4 regions of the Exiguobacterium sp. s57 genome follow, and region 2 is predicted to be linked to each of the others. Evidence: predicted binding sites of a transcription regulator. Region 2 holds the regulator's gene; each other region holds the start of a gene.
The links. Region 2 encodes Rex, which represses fermentation and respiration genes when NADH is low (regulators of the CRP and FNR family bind a similar motif). Its sites were predicted from a motif close to TTGTGAAATATTTCACAA; they were not measured.
Positions count from the first base shown of each region.

Region 1: the regulator Rex is predicted to act here: its motif matches at 2,258-2,275, upstream of KNO98_RS11050 (DoxX family membrane protein).
Region 3: the regulator Rex is predicted to act here: its motif matches at 2,196-2,213, upstream of cydD (thiol reductant ABC exporter subunit CydD).
Region 4: the regulator Rex is predicted to act here: its motif matches at 2,142-2,159, upstream of KNO98_RS01430 (formate/nitrite transporter family protein).

Region 1 covers NZ_JACSKR010000004.1:171,956-176,281, forward strand. Annotated here, with positions in the region: gene KNO98_RS11035 (glycoside hydrolase family 55 protein) at 1-1,143, opposite strand, end outside; gene KNO98_RS11040 (cold-shock protein) at 1,405-1,605, shown strand; gene KNO98_RS11045 (pyridoxamine 5'-phosphate oxidase family protein) at 1,723-2,136, shown strand; gene KNO98_RS11050 (DoxX family membrane protein) at 2,313-2,819, shown strand; gene KNO98_RS11055 (DUF3817 domain-containing protein) at 2,901-3,197, shown strand; gene KNO98_RS11060 (MFS transporter) at 3,218-4,326, opposite strand, start outside.
Region 2 covers NZ_JACSKR010000006.1:8,029-12,354, forward strand. Annotated here, with positions in the region: gene KNO98_RS12860 (ABC-F family ATP-binding cassette domain-containing protein) at 1-1,169, opposite strand, end outside; gene KNO98_RS12865 (redox-sensing transcriptional repressor Rex) at 1,320-1,976, shown strand; gene KNO98_RS12870 (twin-arginine translocase TatA/TatE family subunit) at 2,009-2,203, shown strand; gene tatC (twin-arginine translocase subunit TatC) at 2,207-2,995, shown strand; gene KNO98_RS12880 (YesK family protein) at 3,122-3,415, shown strand; gene KNO98_RS12885 (FAD-dependent oxidoreductase) at 3,605-4,326, shown strand, end outside.
Region 3 covers NZ_JACSKR010000002.1:269,899-274,224, reverse strand. Annotated here, with positions in the region: gene KNO98_RS07765 (glycoside hydrolase family 31 protein) at 1-1,313, shown strand, start outside; gene KNO98_RS07760 (Crp/Fnr family transcriptional regulator) at 1,429-2,118, shown strand; gene cydD (thiol reductant ABC exporter subunit CydD) at 2,240-3,964, shown strand; gene cydC (thiol reductant ABC exporter subunit CydC) at 3,961-4,326, shown strand, end outside.
Region 4 covers NZ_JACSKR010000001.1:270,411-274,736, reverse strand. Annotated here, with positions in the region: gene KNO98_RS01435 (anaerobic ribonucleoside triphosphate reductase) at 1-1,060, opposite strand, end outside; gene KNO98_RS01430 (formate/nitrite transporter family protein) at 1,251-2,081, opposite strand; gene KNO98_RS01425 (hypothetical protein) at 2,552-3,187, opposite strand; gene KNO98_RS01420 (50S ribosomal protein L25/general stress protein Ctc) at 3,358-4,002, opposite strand; gene mutL (DNA mismatch repair endonuclease MutL) at 4,168-4,326, opposite strand, start outside.

The DNA.
Region 1 (4,326 bases), on a different contig from region 2:
ATTTGTACCGGACAGGAAGCGTGCAGTCGCGGAATCCGGATCGTCTGCCAAATGATGACCGATATGGCGGAAGTTGAACGAACGATTGTCGTGAACGGAGAGATGTCCGAAGATGTGGACGTCGTGTGCGGCTGACGAGGTTCCATGCGCTTTTACTTCGATACCTCCAAAACAGCCTTCCGTTCTGTTGTGAACAAGCGTGACGTGACGCGAACCGTCATCAATTTCAATGCCGTTTGAGTTTGAGAATCCTAAAGCGTGCGTTCGGCCATGGGGGTGATGACAATAACAGTTAGTGATGTAGATGGCATCACTATGATGTGTTGTGATCCCATCGTCCCCATAATTCGTTGCTTCGAGTTGATTGAGATGGATATACCGACTTCCGTTTGCCGCACGAAGTCCGTCACCTAGGTAGTGATAGTGCGGGGACGTGATGTCAAACGCATGGAGCCCGGCATTTTTAGCCGTCACATGATGCACCCATCCATACGTCACGTGCGCGAATGTCAAAGCGCTCGATGTCGTGTCACCGCTTGTCGTTCGTTTCACGTCACCTAAACGATTAACGTTCCAATCAAGTGTAAGATGGGATACCTCGATATGATGATTGCCGGCGAATGGGGTCGTATTTCGTAAAAGACGGCGATGCTTCGGAGCCCGATCGGATAATTTGAGGATTGTGACGTCTTGTCCGGCACCTTCAAGTGCACAACTAGAAGGGAGGCGAATTCCTCGAACGATATATACACCTGGTGGCACATAGACACGGCGATTAGAGCGGAGGGCGAGACGAAAGGCGAGGGTGCAGTCCGTCTTGCCATCTCCAACAGCCCCATAGTTCGTCACATCGACACGTGATTTTGTCATATGCATCAGATTCAAATATTCCGCATCGAGTCGGCGCATCCAAACGGGACGAACCACTCCATCGATCTGTTCAAGCGGAAGAGACGTCCGGACAGGCGAAACTCTCTCCGTTAATGGGATTCGACAAGCGTATGTTTGGCTCATTGCTGGATAAGTTGTTTTACTCGTGGTATGATGCCACTTGAGTGTTTGATGAATTAATTCTTCTTCAGACCAGTCGGAATAAGCAGCAATCATCGATGCGATTGACTGTTGATCATTTGAATTTTTCATAATAGATCCTCCTAGTGTCATCTTCTCTAGGGTGTACCCGTTTCGACTTATTTTTAGCAATCAGAAGTATTTACTAGACAGAAGCATCTAACCATGTTATATTCAATATGTGCTTAATTAAGAATAGCTGGAATCATAATTCACAAGTGCTTGGGATTATTTTTCATTAGATAATTCCAGAGGCTTGTATTTTTTTTGGTCAAGTTTTTTCTAGTAAGGCACTACTATAACGCATAGCGTTTATTTCAGGAGGGTTCATTCATGAACACAGGTAAAGTAAAATGGTTTAACTCAGAAAAAGGTTACGGCTTCATCGAAATGGAAGGCGGAGACGACGTATTCGTACACTTCTCAGCAATCCAAGGCGACGGCTTCAAAACACTTGAAGAAGGCCAAGAAGTAACTTTCGAAATCACAGACGGAGCTCGTGGACCACAAGCTTCTAACGTTGAAAAAATCTAATCTTCCTTTCTAAGGAATATGATACCTGCTCGCATCGGCGAGCAGGTTTTTTTGTGTTTAACCATATGGTTTGAGGGAAAAGTATACGAGCGACAAATCGTGAAGGAGGAATTCGGAATGAGTGCAAAAGAAACAGCATTAAAAATATTAGACTCAAGTAATGTAGGTACAATGGCGACTGTATATAAAGTAAAACCGCACAGTCGGTATATGACATTTTTCCATGAAGATTTCACGCTCTATACAGCAACTTCAAATGATACGGATAAGGTAGAGGAATTAGAGAGAAATCCATATACTCATATCTTGATTGGCTACGATGGAGATGGAGTCGGCGACACGTACCTAGAAATCTTAGGAAAAGCAACAGTGTCAGATGATGAATCGATGAAAGAAAAAGTATGGAATGACAAACTTGAAGGATGGTTCGATGGACCGGATGATCCAAAACTCATCATTCTCAAAATCGAACCTGAATCAATGCGTGTGATGAACAAAAAAGGTCAACCATCTCAAGAAGTCACCTTATAATACTCTTAGAGACGCCTAACGAAGGCGTCTTTTTGTATATGTGAATAGACTGTGGCATACATATGTACGAATTATGAACAAGGAAGATTATATATGTGAAAAAGCGAACATAGATGATATATTGTGAATGTAATCACATTATTCATTTATTTAACTTCTTAAAGGGAGGAATTATTATGTTCACGAAATTTTGGCAAAACCACAATGTTGCCACAGCGATTTTAACGGTATTACGTGTATGGCTCGGTTATCATTGGTTGACGGCAGGTTGGGGTAAAATCACAGGTGGTTTTGGAACAGAAGGATTTTTAAACAACGCGGTGTCACTCGCCACCGGAGAACATCCAGCTGTCGCAGGATGGTGGGCCGCATTCTTAGAAAACTTTGCAATCCCGAACGCTGGATTATTCGATGTCCTCATCCCTTACGGTGAATTTTTGGTCGGCCTAGGGTTATTGCTCGGTGCACTCACACGTAGTGCAGCATTCTTCGGACTTGTCATGAACATGGCGTTCTTACTATCAGGAACAGTCAGTACGAACCCAACGATGTTGATCGTATCTGTCTTGATTTTAGTTGCCGGTCATAACGCTGGCAAAATCGGAGTCGATGGCTTGTTCCTTCGTAACTTCGTTGAAACGAGAGTATTGCACCGTTCACCAAATCGTCAAATAGCCTCGTAACTTTTATATGTTCTCCTGTGACAAACCTCTCACGTTTCGGCTACGATAGATGTAGCCTAACAGAGATAAAGGAGAACGCATATGACTATGACTCATTTTAAATGGATTGGCTACACAGAAGGGGTATCCTTCTTGCTGTTACTATTAATCGCGATGCCACTGAAATATATGGCCGGCATTCCACTTGCGGTCAGTATTGTCGGCGCAGCGCACGGTTTCTTGTTTGTTGCTTACGTGCTCGCAGCCGTGTACATGGCGTGGCGCTTCCGTTGGGGCTTCAAAGTTTTGACGCTTGCTGTGATGGCATCCGTCATCCCATTCGGACCATTTTTATTAGAAAAACGGGTACTCCCGTCAACAGAGAAGACATCGAACTGATTCGTTCGATGTCTTTTTCGTTACGACACACGTTCGGCTGACTGAAGTGCAGCTTTTTCTGCCTGGATGTCGTGACGGATGCGATAGGTGAGTGTGAAAGTACATAAGAGTAGACCAATCATACAGGCTGTGTATAGATGAGCGATTGGCACAAGATCACTTAATATTCCGAATAAGATGAAACCGATTGGTGTGATCCCCATCGCGAGTGATTCGAGTACCCCAATCACACGACCTAAGTAGTTCGGGTCCGTATTCGTTTGTAAGAGCAATTGAATGGGGATATTGACACGTACGATGAAGAAACCGCTCAGTAAAGCGAACATCGCAAAAAAGAAAATCGACGTGATGACGTTGAAGTTCAAATATAATGGAATGGCAGGGCCGACAAATAGAATGCTGAGTATGGTCAGTGCTGATCGCATGGTCGATAGGCGATGTTTGATGTTGAATAACGGCAAGGCGTGAAGTAAAGAAACGACTAAAAATCCAATGGCAACCATGCTTTCAAGTAGTCCGAACTGGAACGGGGACACACCGACCTCTTGTAATGCTGCAATCGGGAACAACACTTCTGACGCGACGAAAAAGAAGTTCAAGAATGCGGCGAGGACGGCGACCGTCCATAAAACGCGCTGCTGTTTCAAATAAGACAGACCGGACCGTACATCTTCCCAGGTGGATTGTTCGGTTGGAGCAACCTCTTTCTGATGAAATGTGAGTCGAGAAGCAAGTAACGCAGCAATCATGAAGAATAGGGCTGAGCTGAATAAAAACACTGGAATCGGTATGAGTTTAAACAGTGCTCCGGCAAGAAGCGGAGTACCGATACTTGAGATGGAGATGATGCTCTGAATGAGGGAGTTGGCACGTTGAAGCTCTTCCTCTTCAAATAGAAGTGGGATCGAACTCGATAGCGTGACCGATAAGAAGGTGGAAACGATGGATAGGAAGAATGTGATGACATAAAAGGCAGGTGCTTCAAACGTCCACATTAGACTTCCAATCCCTGCGAGTAAAAATAATCCTCCATTCAAAGACTCCATCTTGATGATGACGCCTTTTCGGTCAAGTTTGTCCGCATAAGCGCCGGCAAATGGTGATAAAAGAACGCGTGGCAATGTTCCTG
Region 2 (4,326 bases):
GTCCCGTAACGGATCTCACCCGTGAGGACGGCTTGTTGTTTCGTCAACACTTTGAGAAGTGTCGACTTCCCGACCCCGTTCGGACCGACGAGCGCGACGGATTCACCGCGCTGCAGCTGGAAGCGGAGATTTTTGGCGATTTCTTCCTCATACCCGATGGCGAGGTCACTCGCGCTCAACACATCGTTCCCGCTCTGGCGTTTGATGGAGAACGAGAGGACGGCGCTGCGTTCGTCACCGTCCGGGGCATCGAGTCGGTCGACTTTCTCGAGACGCTTCCGCACGCTTTGTGCACGCTTCGTCGTCGTCGCTCGGGCGATGTTTCGCTGAATGAAATCCTGCATCTTGGCAATCTCTTCTTGCTGCGACTCGAACTGCTTCTTCTCTTGCTCGTAAATGGCGGCCTTCTGTTCGAGATACTTCGTGTAGTTCCCGACGAAGCGACGGCTCCGATGACGTGACAGCTCATAGACGACCGAGACGACACGGTCGAGGAAGTACCGGTCGTGGGAGACGATGAGGACGGCTCCTTTATAGCCGCCCAAGTACTTCTCGAGCCAGGCGAGCGTCTCGATGTCCAAATGGTTCGTCGGCTCATCCAAGATGAGCAGGTCAGGACTTTGAAGGAGCATCTTCGCCAAGGCGAGACGCGTCCGTTGTCCCCCGGATAGCGTGTCGATGCGACGTTCGAAGTCATCCGGATAGAAGCGCATCCCATGGAGGACCGAGCGGATGGTCGCTTCATACTGGTAACCGCCACGCTCTTTGAACGTATGCTGCTCTTCATCGTAAGAAGAGAGGAGACGTTCGTACGCAGCGGCGTCATTTAGGATTCGTTCGGATCCCATATCGGCTTCCATGCGACGGAGCGTCTTCTCCTGCTCGATCAAGTCCGTGAAGACGGTGAGCATCTCGTTCCAGATTGTCTCGTCGGATTCGAGTCCTGAGTCTTGGGCGAGATAGCCGATGGTGACGTCTTTTGGCTTCATGATGTCCCCGGAATCATAGTTGTATTCACCAGCGATGACTTTCAAAAGTGTGGACTTACCGGCACCGTTCCGACCGACGAGGGCGACACGTTCACCTTCCTGGATTTCGAGTTTTACGTTTTCTAAAATCGGCTCGACGCCGAAGGATTTGGATAAGTTGTTGACTTGCAGTAGGATCAAGTGAAAAAACCCCTTTCTCTCTATTTAGTATACTGTATTTTTCAGCGATTTTAGGTATATTCGTTGAGTGGTCATGTGAATTCGTTTACAATCAAGGTGTATGAAATTCAGATTCGTTTGTAACGTGTCGTAAAAAGGAGGCTCTTTCCGTTGAGTCAAAACGAACCAAAGATTCCACAAGCGACAGCCAAACGGTTGCCACTATACTATCGATTTATTCAAAGCCTGCATGCGTCAGGGAAACAACGTGTCTCTTCAGCAGAACTGAGTGAGGCGGTCAAGGTCGATTCGGCTACGATTCGCCGTGATTTCTCGTACTTCGGTGCGCTCGGTAAAAAGGGATATGGCTATAACGTGCAGTATCTGTTAGACTTTTTCCGAAAGACACTGAATCAGGACGAGATTACGAATGTCGCCTTGGTCGGGGTCGGTCACCTTGGGACGGCATTCGTCAACTATAACTTCCTTAAAAACAATAACACACATATCGTCGTCGGGTTCGACGCAGACGAGACAAAAGTCGGCACGACGATGTCAGGCGTCCCAATTCATCACGTCGATGAGATGGAACAGATCATGAAGCAAAACAAGATCGACGTCGCCATTTTGACGGTACCTTCTGCCTATGCGCAGCCCGTCGCAGACGACTTGGTGCGATTCGGCATCAAGGGTATCTTGAACTTCACACCGGCACGACTCACTGTACCGGACACCGTTCGCGTCCATCACATCGATTTGTCGATTGAGCTGCAGTCACTCATTTACTTTATGCAACACTATCCAACCGCTGAGGGGGTCCATCAATAATGGAATTACTAGCATCATCACTCGTCGTCGGGATGCCAGGTGGGGTGAGTCTATTTGTCATCGCCATCATCGCACTCATTCTCTTCGGACCGAAGAAATTACCGGAGTTTGGTCGCGCGGCCGGGCAGACGCTTCGTGAGTTCAAAAATGCAACGAACGGCATGATGAACGAGCACGACGAGAACGACAAGAACGACAAGAAAGCTATCGAAAAGAAAGAGCAGTAAGCCATGAATCATCAACCTGATCAAGAGCGGGAACTCACCGATCACTTGACAGAGCTGCGGAGACGACTGATGCTATCTGCATTTGTCGTCTTTGCCTTCTTTTTGATGGCTTTGCCGAGTGTCAAATATGTACTCGCGTACTTGCAAGAAGATCTCATCGAACGTGGGCTCGAACTGAACGCCTTTGGGGTCGCGGACCCACTCATGATTTACTTGAACTTGGCGCTCGTCATCGGCCTGATTGCGGCGAGCCCATTCCTACTGTATCAAGTGTGGGCATTTGTCGCACCCGGTCTGCATCCGAATGAGCGGAAAGGCACGCTTGCCTATATCCCGATCATCTTCGGATTGTTCTTGATTGGTCTTGCGTTCGCCTACTATTGGTTGTTCCCGCTCGTCCTCGATATCTCGACGGACCTCGGGCAAGACCTCGGACTCGAACAACTCATCGGGGCCAATAATTACTTCACGTTCTTGTTGCAGCTGACAATTCCGTTCGGTCTATTATTCCAATTACCGGTCGTGACGATGTTCCTCACCCGGATCGGTGTCGTGACCCCGTACTTCTTATCGAAGATTCGAAAGTACGCGTACTTTGCGCTATTCGTGGTCGCGGCGTTCATCACACCACCGGACTTGACGTCGCACCTCATGGTGTCACTACCGCTCTTCTTCCTATATGAGATCAGCTTATCGATTTCACGTATCACCTATAAAGGGGTGCTGCGCCGGGAGAAAGAAGCGATGGTGCAAGAACAGATGGATTTAATGAAACAGATGAATGAGAAATGAGCATCGTTCCTTCCAGGGAGACGGTGCTTTTTTGATTTTTGGTAACGAACGTTTTTCAACAACACGAAAACACATGACTGACATGATAAAATAAAGCTACTCAGTTGGATGCCAGGGGGAGAAGCGATGATTTGGGAGTACTACGGGGATGCAATCATCATCATCGGTGTGTTGACGACGATTTTATTGATTGCCATGCTGAACTTTTTGAAGTCGAAATTTAAGCGAAGACTCGTCTTTTCGTTGATGCTGCTCGTGGTAGGATACACGCTGATCTTGATTGGTCTCGTCTTTGTTCGCGGATGGGATGGTCTGGGCTGGAGCATGATCGGCTTCAGTTTATACGTGATCGGTCTTGTCACCTATATCGGCGTCGTCATCTATCACTGGATCAAAGCACGACGCACGACGAATTCGTAAGTGAACCGTTCCGGTTGCGGGACGGTTTTGTTGTCACGCATGGAGTTCAAACTTTAGACACTTTTACGTGAAATAGTGAGCAAAAGGATTGTCAAACCTTCTTGTGAAATAGTACACTAAGTTCAGAAAGTGAATGTGATTTTTATCACAAACGCTAACTTGCCTAACACCTAAAGGAGAGACAATCATATGAAAATCGCAGTCATCGGATGTACACACGCAGGAACAGCAGCTGTTAAAGGATTACTCGCCAAGCATGACAATCTCGACATCACCGTTTACGAGCGGAACGATAACGTCAGCTTCCTCTCGTGTGGGATCGCGCTCCACGTCGGTGGGGTCGTCCAACGTGCGGAAGAGTTGTTCTACTCCTCTCCACGTGAACTTGAAGAACTCGGTGCGACGATGCGCATGAAACATGACGTCTTGTCGATTGACACCGAAGCGAAGACGGTCCACGCCAAAAATCTTGAAACCGGGGAAGACGTGCATGACACGTATGACCGTTTGATTGTCACGACGGGTTCATGGCCAATCGTCCCAACGCTCCCAGGAATCGAAATGAATGGAATCGAGCTCTGTAAAAACTATGCGCATGCCCAACGCATTATCGAGCGTGCGACGGATGCGACGAAGATTGCCGTCATCGGGGCGGGCTATATCGGGGTCGAACTCGTCGAAGCGTTCGAAGCATACGGAAAACATGTCACATTTATCGATAGTGCCGACCGCATCTTGAACAAATATCTCGATAAGTCGTTCACAGATCCATTAGAAGCGGACATGACCAGTCGCGGGATTGATCTCGAACTCGGTCAGACGGTCGATGCGTTCCGTGGAACAGATGGGAACGTCACACATGTCGTGACAGACAAAGGTGAATTCGAAGCGGATCTCGTCATCTTGTGCGT
Region 3 (4,326 bases), on a different contig from region 2:
ACTTTTGGTGGATTGACTGGCAACAGGGTTCGACGTCGAAGATGGAAGGGCTAGATCCTTTATGGATGCTAAATCACTACCATGCGGTTGATATTGCCCGTGACGGCAAGCGGCCGCTCATTTTCTCTCGTTATTCAGGCCCGGGAAGTCACCGTTATCCGGTCGGATTCTCGGGAGACACAATCATCTCGTGGGCATCACTCGCCTTCCAGCCGTATTTTACCGCAACGGCGACGAACATTGGATACGGTTGGTGGAGTCATGACATTGGTGGACATCATCGTGGTAAAAAAGATGATGAGCTCGCCGCACGATGGGTCGCGTATGGGGTGTTCAGTCCAATCATGCGTCTACACTCAACGTTCAGCACGTTTAACGGCAAAGAACCTTGGCGTTTCGGTATAGAAGCCGAACAGTCGATGAAGCGATTTTTACGACTACGCCACCAACTCATTCCGTACTTGTATACGATGAACTATCGTAATCATGCGGATGCCTTACCGCTCGTGTTACCGATGTATATCGAGCATCCTGACAACGAAGCGGCTTATCAGGTGGCGAACCAATTTTATTTTGGAAGTGAACTCGTCGTCTCCCCGATCGTCACGCCGATGGACCGAAAACTCCACGTCGCCGCGGCGAATGTGTGGTTACCTAAGGGAGAATGGTTCGATTTCTTCACAGGACACCGCTATGAAGGAGATAAAACGATTCGTGTGTTCCGTGGACTCAATCAACAACCGGTCTTCGCCAAAGCGGGTGCTATCGTCCCACTGATGCCACACGAGCCGCACGGAAACGATACGGGGAATCCGAGCGCATTAGAGGTGCTCGTCTTCCCAGGTGCTTCAAATACATTTACGATGTATGAGGACGACGGAGAAAGTAGGGATTATGAAACAGGGGCGTCGCTCGAAACGACGTTCACGCTCGATTGGGAAGCACGTACGCTACACATCGAGATGTCGGGCGACCTGACTCTCGTTCCGCCGAAACGGACGTTGACGATTCTTGTCCGCGGTGTTGTCGGTGATGGTGATTATGATGCAGAGACACAGACGTTACACATTCCATTCGGTGAATTAAAGAAAGAACAGACCGTGACACTTCCGGTCGATGTGACGCAGAACGCACATCGACTCGACCGTCTCTATCGGTTTTTAGACCGCGCGGAAATTGCCTACGACTTGAAAGATCGCCTGTATCAGATGGCCACAACGAAGACCCGTCTCGAAGCATGGTTGTTTGATCTTCATGCGTTAGAACTCGATCGAGATTTGCAGGACGCGCTACTTGAACTTATGTTGGACTAAAAGGGGGGAAACCCCTTTTTGTCATGTCAGAAAAATGTTGGATTTTGAAAGCGTTTTCAATTGTATATCATCTATAATGAAAGCAAGAGATCTGATTGGAAATGAGGAGATACACATGCGACATAGATGGACTATCGATGATTTACGACAGTTAACGCTTTTTGCGACATGTTCAAGTCGGACGCTTGAACAGCTCATCCCGCACGTCTATTGTAGGACTTATCGGAAAGGGCAACTGTTATTCATGGAAGGTGACCCACGGGAGCGTGTGTATTTTTTGATGAGTGGTTACATTAGGCTCGAACGAATGAATGAGAATGCGACACATCATTACGCCGACTATGTAAAACCGAAACAGTTCTTTCCTTACAACGGTTTGTTCACAGGGGAAGACTATCGCCATACTGCCGAGGCAATGACGGATATTGAAGTCATCTATATTCCGACGGATCGTTTCGAGCGGTTCGTGTCCACACAGTCGAGTATGTTGCTTTATATCATTGGGCAGATGAACCGTATTCTTGATTTACATGAGCGGCGTGTCCAAGAGATTATCACACCGAGTGCAAAAGAGCGCGTCTTGAATACGCTCCATTTTTTGATTGAAGATTTGGGGGAGCCCGACGAACAGGGCGTGCGTGTCCGATGTCCCTTCACCGCGGTTGAACTTTCTCGTTTGTCCGGCACGTCCCGCGAGACGGTCTCAACGATTTTAGCCAAACTTCGTAAAGAAGATGTGCTTCGTATCGATGCCCACCAACTCGTCATCGGGCATCCAGAATATTTTGAGCAAGATATCGATTGACGCCACTCAAATGAGGGCGTCTTTTACATACTCAAACGAGCGGAGCATTCGCTTCAAACCGTGGCATATTGTATAATTAGTGATGAATCTCACAAAGAATTGAACTGTAAATAGAGAAAGGATGAATGCAGTGAAACGACTGCAAGCCCTTGCGTTCGCCGAAAGAAGCCATATCAGCGGACTCGTATTATCTTCGGTCATGATTGGACTCTCCATTTTGGCACAAGCGTATTTAATCGTCGACATTGTCGACCGAATCTTCTTAAAAGATGAATCATTCGAAGCTGTCATCCCGGCATTGCTTTGGCTCGTTGTTGCACTGTTAGTACGGGCGCTTTTCGGTTATGTATCTGGCCGAATCGGTGCGAGCCTATCCGAGAAGGCGAAACAGACGTTACGTTTTCAATTGTTGGATCGCTATGCCACGAGTCCGGTCGAATCGTCCTTGACCAGTCAATCTGGTAAGAAGGTCAGTGTGTTCATGGATGCCGTTGACGAGGTGGACGCTTACTTCAGTCAATACTGGCCACAAGTCATCCAGACATCGATCATCCCGCTCCTCATTTTGGTCGTCGTTTTTAGCCAACACTGGATTTCGGGTGTCATCATGATGGTGACGGCACCGTTCATCCCGCTGTTTTTCATCATCATCGGGATTGCGACTCAGAAAAAATCCGAAGAACAGATGGAAAAGATGAATCAATTTTCCGGAAAGTTCTTGGATGTTCTGCAAGGATTGACGACGCTGAAACTTTATAACCGTACCGAACAGGAAGCAATTGCAATCGAGAAGAGCAGCCTCGATTTTCGGGATGCGACAATGATTGTGTTGAAGACAGCATTCTTGTCCGGTCTCATGCTCGAATTTATCTCCATGCTCAGCACCGGGGTTGTGGCACTAGAAGTCGCACTACAGATGGTCGTTTGGGAGAATCTCACGTTCTTCTCAGGCTTTTTAATCTTGGTGTTGGCACCGGAGTATTACTTGGCCATTAAAGATTTAGGCAGCGCCTTCCATACGGGTCGAGGCAGTATGGGCGCGGCGGATCGAATCTTTGAGGTGCTAGACGCCCCGGATGATCGTACTCAATGGGGAACGAAGTCGCTTGATTCACGGACACCAGACCTTGAACTCGAGGACATATCGTTCGAATATGCAGGCGGGCGCTTTGCGCTTCAGCCGTTGAGTGGTCGCATTTCATCCGGTACCCACCTCGCTTTAGTCGGTGCGAGCGGATCTGGGAAGACGACGGTGCTCAACGTCATCTCCGGACTCCTGCAAGTGAAGTCGGGACGCGTCCTCGTAGACGGCGAACCACTTCATACGTTTGGTGAGTCTGCCTGGTATGGAAACATTGCGTATATCTCTCAAAACCCGTATCTATTTGCGGGGACACTCGCCGACAATATTTCTTTAGGTGAGGCGGCCGATGAGCGGGAATTACAAGAAGCAGTCGAGGCAGCTGGATTATCTGAGGTGATTGCACACTTGCCGAACGGGATCTGGACGGAGCTTGGGGAAGGTGGATTTGGGTTATCCGGCGGTGAAAGACAACGTCTGGCACTCGCTCGAGCCTTCTTTAAACGACCAGGGATCTTACTGTTTGATGAACCGACGACCGGTCTCGATTTGAAAACAGAGCGAATCGTCAGACGTTCCATCGATGAGCTTTCCAAAGATGCAACGTTGATCACGGTGGCACATCGCCTGCATACAATCAAAGAGGCGGATACGATTTGGTTTATGGATGACGGGAAGCGAATCGCAGAAGGGACTCATGAAGCATTGCTCGCTGTCCCAGAGTATGCGGAACTATTTGCGCTTCAGAAAGGGGTGAGTCGATGAACTCGCTTTGGACAATCACAAAATGGATGATGCGCGAGAAAAAAGATATTCTTCTCTCTATCTTCTTTGGATACGCAGCCGGATTAGCGGCGGTCGCTTTGTTTGCGGCAAGTGGATACCTCGTCTCGCGGGCAGGACTCGTCCCGCCCCTATATGCGCTCATGGTACCCGTCGTTTTGATTAAACTGTTCGGGGTCATTCGAGCAGGAAGTCGTTACCGAGAGCGCCTTGCTTCACACCGAGCGACATTTACGATTTTGAGTGAGTTACGCGTTCGGTTTTATCGACAACTTGAACCACTCGTTCCGTCTATTTTCGCAAAATATCGGAGCGGGGATTTACTTTCGCGCGTCGTCGGAGAT
Region 4 (4,326 bases), on a different contig from region 2:
TCAACTGTTCGATCCCGATGTCGACATATTGGTTGAGAATGCGGTAAAAATCCGAGATCGACTCCGAGACAAGTGCCATCTTCACTAAGTTGAGTGTGGAAAAGGAAAGATTGCCACGACCGATCGACGTCTCTTCTCCGTGCCGGTTTCCCATGACCCGAGTGCGGCAACCCATATACGCCACTTCAGATGCATGCGTCCCATCGTAGTATGACGCGTTGAACGGGGCATCGATGAAAGAAAAGTTCGGGAAAAGCCGTTTGCCCGTGACGCGACACGCTTCACGGAAAAGATCGACGTTCGGATCGTCCTCGTGGAAGTTGATGCCTTCCTTCACTTTAAAGATTTGAATAGGAAAAATCGGGGTCTCTGCATTCCCTAACCCACGTTCCGTGGCACGAAGTAGCTCTCGAATGAGGATGCGTCCCCACTTTGATGTGTCCGTTCCATAATTGATCGAAACGAAAGGCACTTGCCCGCCACCTCGTGAGTGCATCGAGTTCGCATTGTGAATAAACGCCTCACACGCCTGATACGTCGCAGAGATCGTTTCTTCTTCCGCGAGTGTCTCCAATTGCGCATCGTCCCAGTCAACAGGCAATGATTGGAGTCGGCTCAGTTGACGCTCATATGTCTTCTCGACATACGGTGCCAAATCGACGTCAAACATCGGGAACGCCTGCCCCCCGTGTTGCATATTTTGATTCGCTTGAAGGATGATCGATGCGAGTGCCATGGCGGAGCGAATGTCCTTTGGTGACCTGATTGTTCCATGCCCCGTATGGAATCCATCTTTTAATAATTGACCGAGTGGAATTTGACAACATGTCGTCGAGCCTGTGATGTAATAGTCGGCGTCGTGCACGTATAAATAGTTATCAGTGACGGCCTGTTTTGGTCGCTCCGACATCAAATACGTCTGCGATAGTTCTTTCGACACTTCCGAAGAGAGTCGTGCTAGTTTCCCGAGCGGGGATTTACCGTCCACGTTCGCATTCTCTTGTACTAAGTCTTGGTCTGGTAAGATGCAGACGTCCTCATACAACTGCAGTAATTTCAAAACCCATCACCTCACTATATATGGATTCAAAACAATCTTAATCGTTTTATTAATCCTATATATAGATTATGGCACGTATTTTTCTCGATGGTCACGAGTCGATATTGTGACAGTTTATTTGTGGCATACGATAAAAAAGAGCCTCGTCTTCGGTAAGACAAGGCTCTACGCTGCATGTGACAAACATCATTTATTTAACAGCTTTTACAACTTTTAATTCGACTTCTTCCTCTAATTCTTGTGCTTCACGGAGACCCTTCGAGTTGAGCCACGTATAGATGGCTCCCATGAAGAGCGCTCCACCGATAATGTTACCGAACGTCGCAGGAATTAAGTTGTGAATCGCACCTGCCATGCTGATCGTCTCAGGATGTGGGACGACGAGCGTTAAGGCGAACAAGACGAAGTTGGCAATGACGTGGTCGAATCCTGAAGCGAAGAAGACCGCGACAAGGAAGATCATCGAGAAGATTTGAGCGAACTCATTTTTCATTTGTTTCGGTAAGAAAATAGCGAGACAGACCATCCAGTTACAGAAGATAGCGCGGAAGAAAATTTCGACCGTCGTATGATGCATTTTCCCCTCAACAACGGAGAACAACCAGTTGTTCATGCCAAGTTCTTGGATGACGCCAGTCGGTGCTAGTAATAATGCGAAAAGGATGCCCCCGAGTGCGTTTCCGACGAAGCAGAGCAACCAGACGAGCATCGTATCACTGAGCGTCGTATAACCGCGAAGTGTCGACGTTGTGAAATACATCGTATTTCCCGTGAACAATTCCGCTCCCCCATAGATGATCATGACGAGCGCGATCCCGAACGAGAAGCCCCCGATGAGTGTCGTGAACGGAGATTCCGCTAAATACATACCGTTAACGACTTTCAACGTAAAGATTGAAGCAAAGCCGATGAAGATCCCGGCTAACATTGCCCGTAAAAAGTATTCCATTGGACGATAATGAATCATTTGCGAGGAAGCCTGTGCTTTTTTCCGTAATGATTCGAGTGCATGGATTTCCATTGATGCCATGTCACAAACCCTTCTTTCTGAATAATTAAATAGGAAAGTATCAGTTCTAATATGTGAAATCATTAACAATATAAACTGTACAGTCTCTGTTGGCAATCACTTCTAGAAGGAATTGACAGAGTGTTCACATCGTAATCGTTTACATATGGCGGATTTGTGACAAATAAAAAATCTCCCGTTTTTAGGGAGAATGACTATCCAAATCTCTTTAAATCATAGTGGAAATTTCATCAGTGATATTCCGTTCCGATTCAATTTTTTTGAAATGAATCTCAGCGGTAACAGGAGACAATAAGAGATGACAAACAAAGATTTCCTGTCCCTCTAACTCGTTACTATCGATGCTAATACCTTCCATGAAGTAAGCACGTTGTAGCCTTGTCAATTTTTTAATCAGCACAATTCGATCATTGCATACATGTATCGGCATTATACGTTAGAACTTGTATAAATTGCTGCCATCACAATTCATTTTCGTTTAAATAATCAATATCAAATTTATGAGGTATATATTTTGTTAGTTCTTCAATAGTCTCATATTTTTTTTCATTAGAAAATAAAATAAATCCAAGACCATCTCCATCTACTTTAATAAAAGAAGTTGGTATGCTCATATCAATTAAAGGTACAAATTGAGTTCTAGAGAACAGCCACTTACCATATTTTTTAAAAGTGAAGTTCAATTCATCTTTAAAGATAATGTTATAAAACCCATTTTGAGCAGGTATCAAGTACGTTTCGTTAATCAAAAACCTTACATCTTTTTCGTTTTCTATTATTGCATTGCAGTAATAAAAAGAATTCTCATCCTCAGAGTAATCGTTCATAGAATAATTTATTTTCCTTGAATCCATCTTTTTAACAATCTCATTATCCTGACTTATATCTTTAGATAAAATGAATGTTATAACTATTGGATATACATTTTGGTAAATCAAAAAATCAATTAAAATTTCTTGGTTATCATTAATTGTTAAATCATCATAACTAGCAATCTCATAAACCTTTTTAATTTCATCTAAAATAAAATAATTATCTAAATTATCTTCAATCTGCTTATGTAGATGCTTCCTTTCAATAATTGTAAGCTCTTGCATAGTGATCACCTTCCGATACTAAAAATGAAGAGAGGTTTCTTAATAATTACGTTATCAGTTATAGACAAGATTAGCGAAACAATACTGAAAAAAGAGGAGCATCGCCCCCATCTCGGGACGATGCTCCTCTCAATTGAGTCGTGTCATTATTACAGACACAGACGCAACTTTTATTCTTTATCCTCAGTCGATTCTTCTGTTTCTTCAGAAGATGCTTCTGAAGCTTCCCCTTCAGTTGAAGCTTCTTCCGTCTCTTCTTCCTCAGAAGCAACCGGCTCATTCACTGATGCGATATGCATGTCTGACTCTGAGACAATCGTGTACGATTTATCTTTCGGAAGGTCTGCTACCGTCACCGAGTCACCGATTTCGAGGTCAGTTACATCGAGTTCGATCCGTTCAGGGATGTTGGCAGGTGTCGCTGCGACCGTCACTTTGTAGAGCGACTGGGCGAGGTATCCGCCTTCTTTGACGCCTTTCGCGTCACCAACAAGGACGATATCCGCTTCGACTTCTGTCTCTTCATCCATCTTCACAGCCATGAACTCGACGTGTTGATAGAAGTTTGTGAACGGGTTCGTTTCCGATCCGTGCACGAGCGTGTTGATTTTGTTTCCATCGTAATGGAGCTCAATCAAGGCATTGTCACCATGGTCTCGAAGAATTTTACGAAGGTCCATCTCGTCAAACACGATTGGCGTACTGTCTACTTTATAGCCGTAGACGACACCTAACGCTTTTCCTTCGTTACGCAACTTCGTGCGTAGTGAGCGTGGGCGTAATTCTCGTTTTGATACTTGAAGTTTGTTCGTCATTTTCTTTTCCTCCTACATGGATATACATTTCATGTCGACATCTTGAGGGTGAGGCAGTGAAAAAGCCACCTCTCAACCTCGATGCGTTGCGTGACATGTGTATAGTTTTCCCATGTGGACTGTTGAATAAACGTTACAGCGTATTAAAAAGAAGTAACAAGACGATTACATGACGCGTTTAAACAACTTCTCAAGCTCGTACGTGCTCCACTTCACGAGAATCGGTCGACCGTGAGGACATGTGAAAGGAGACGTTGTTCGGCTTAAATCATCAATCAATTGTCGCATCATCTCCATATTGAGTGGATGATTCGCTTTGATCGA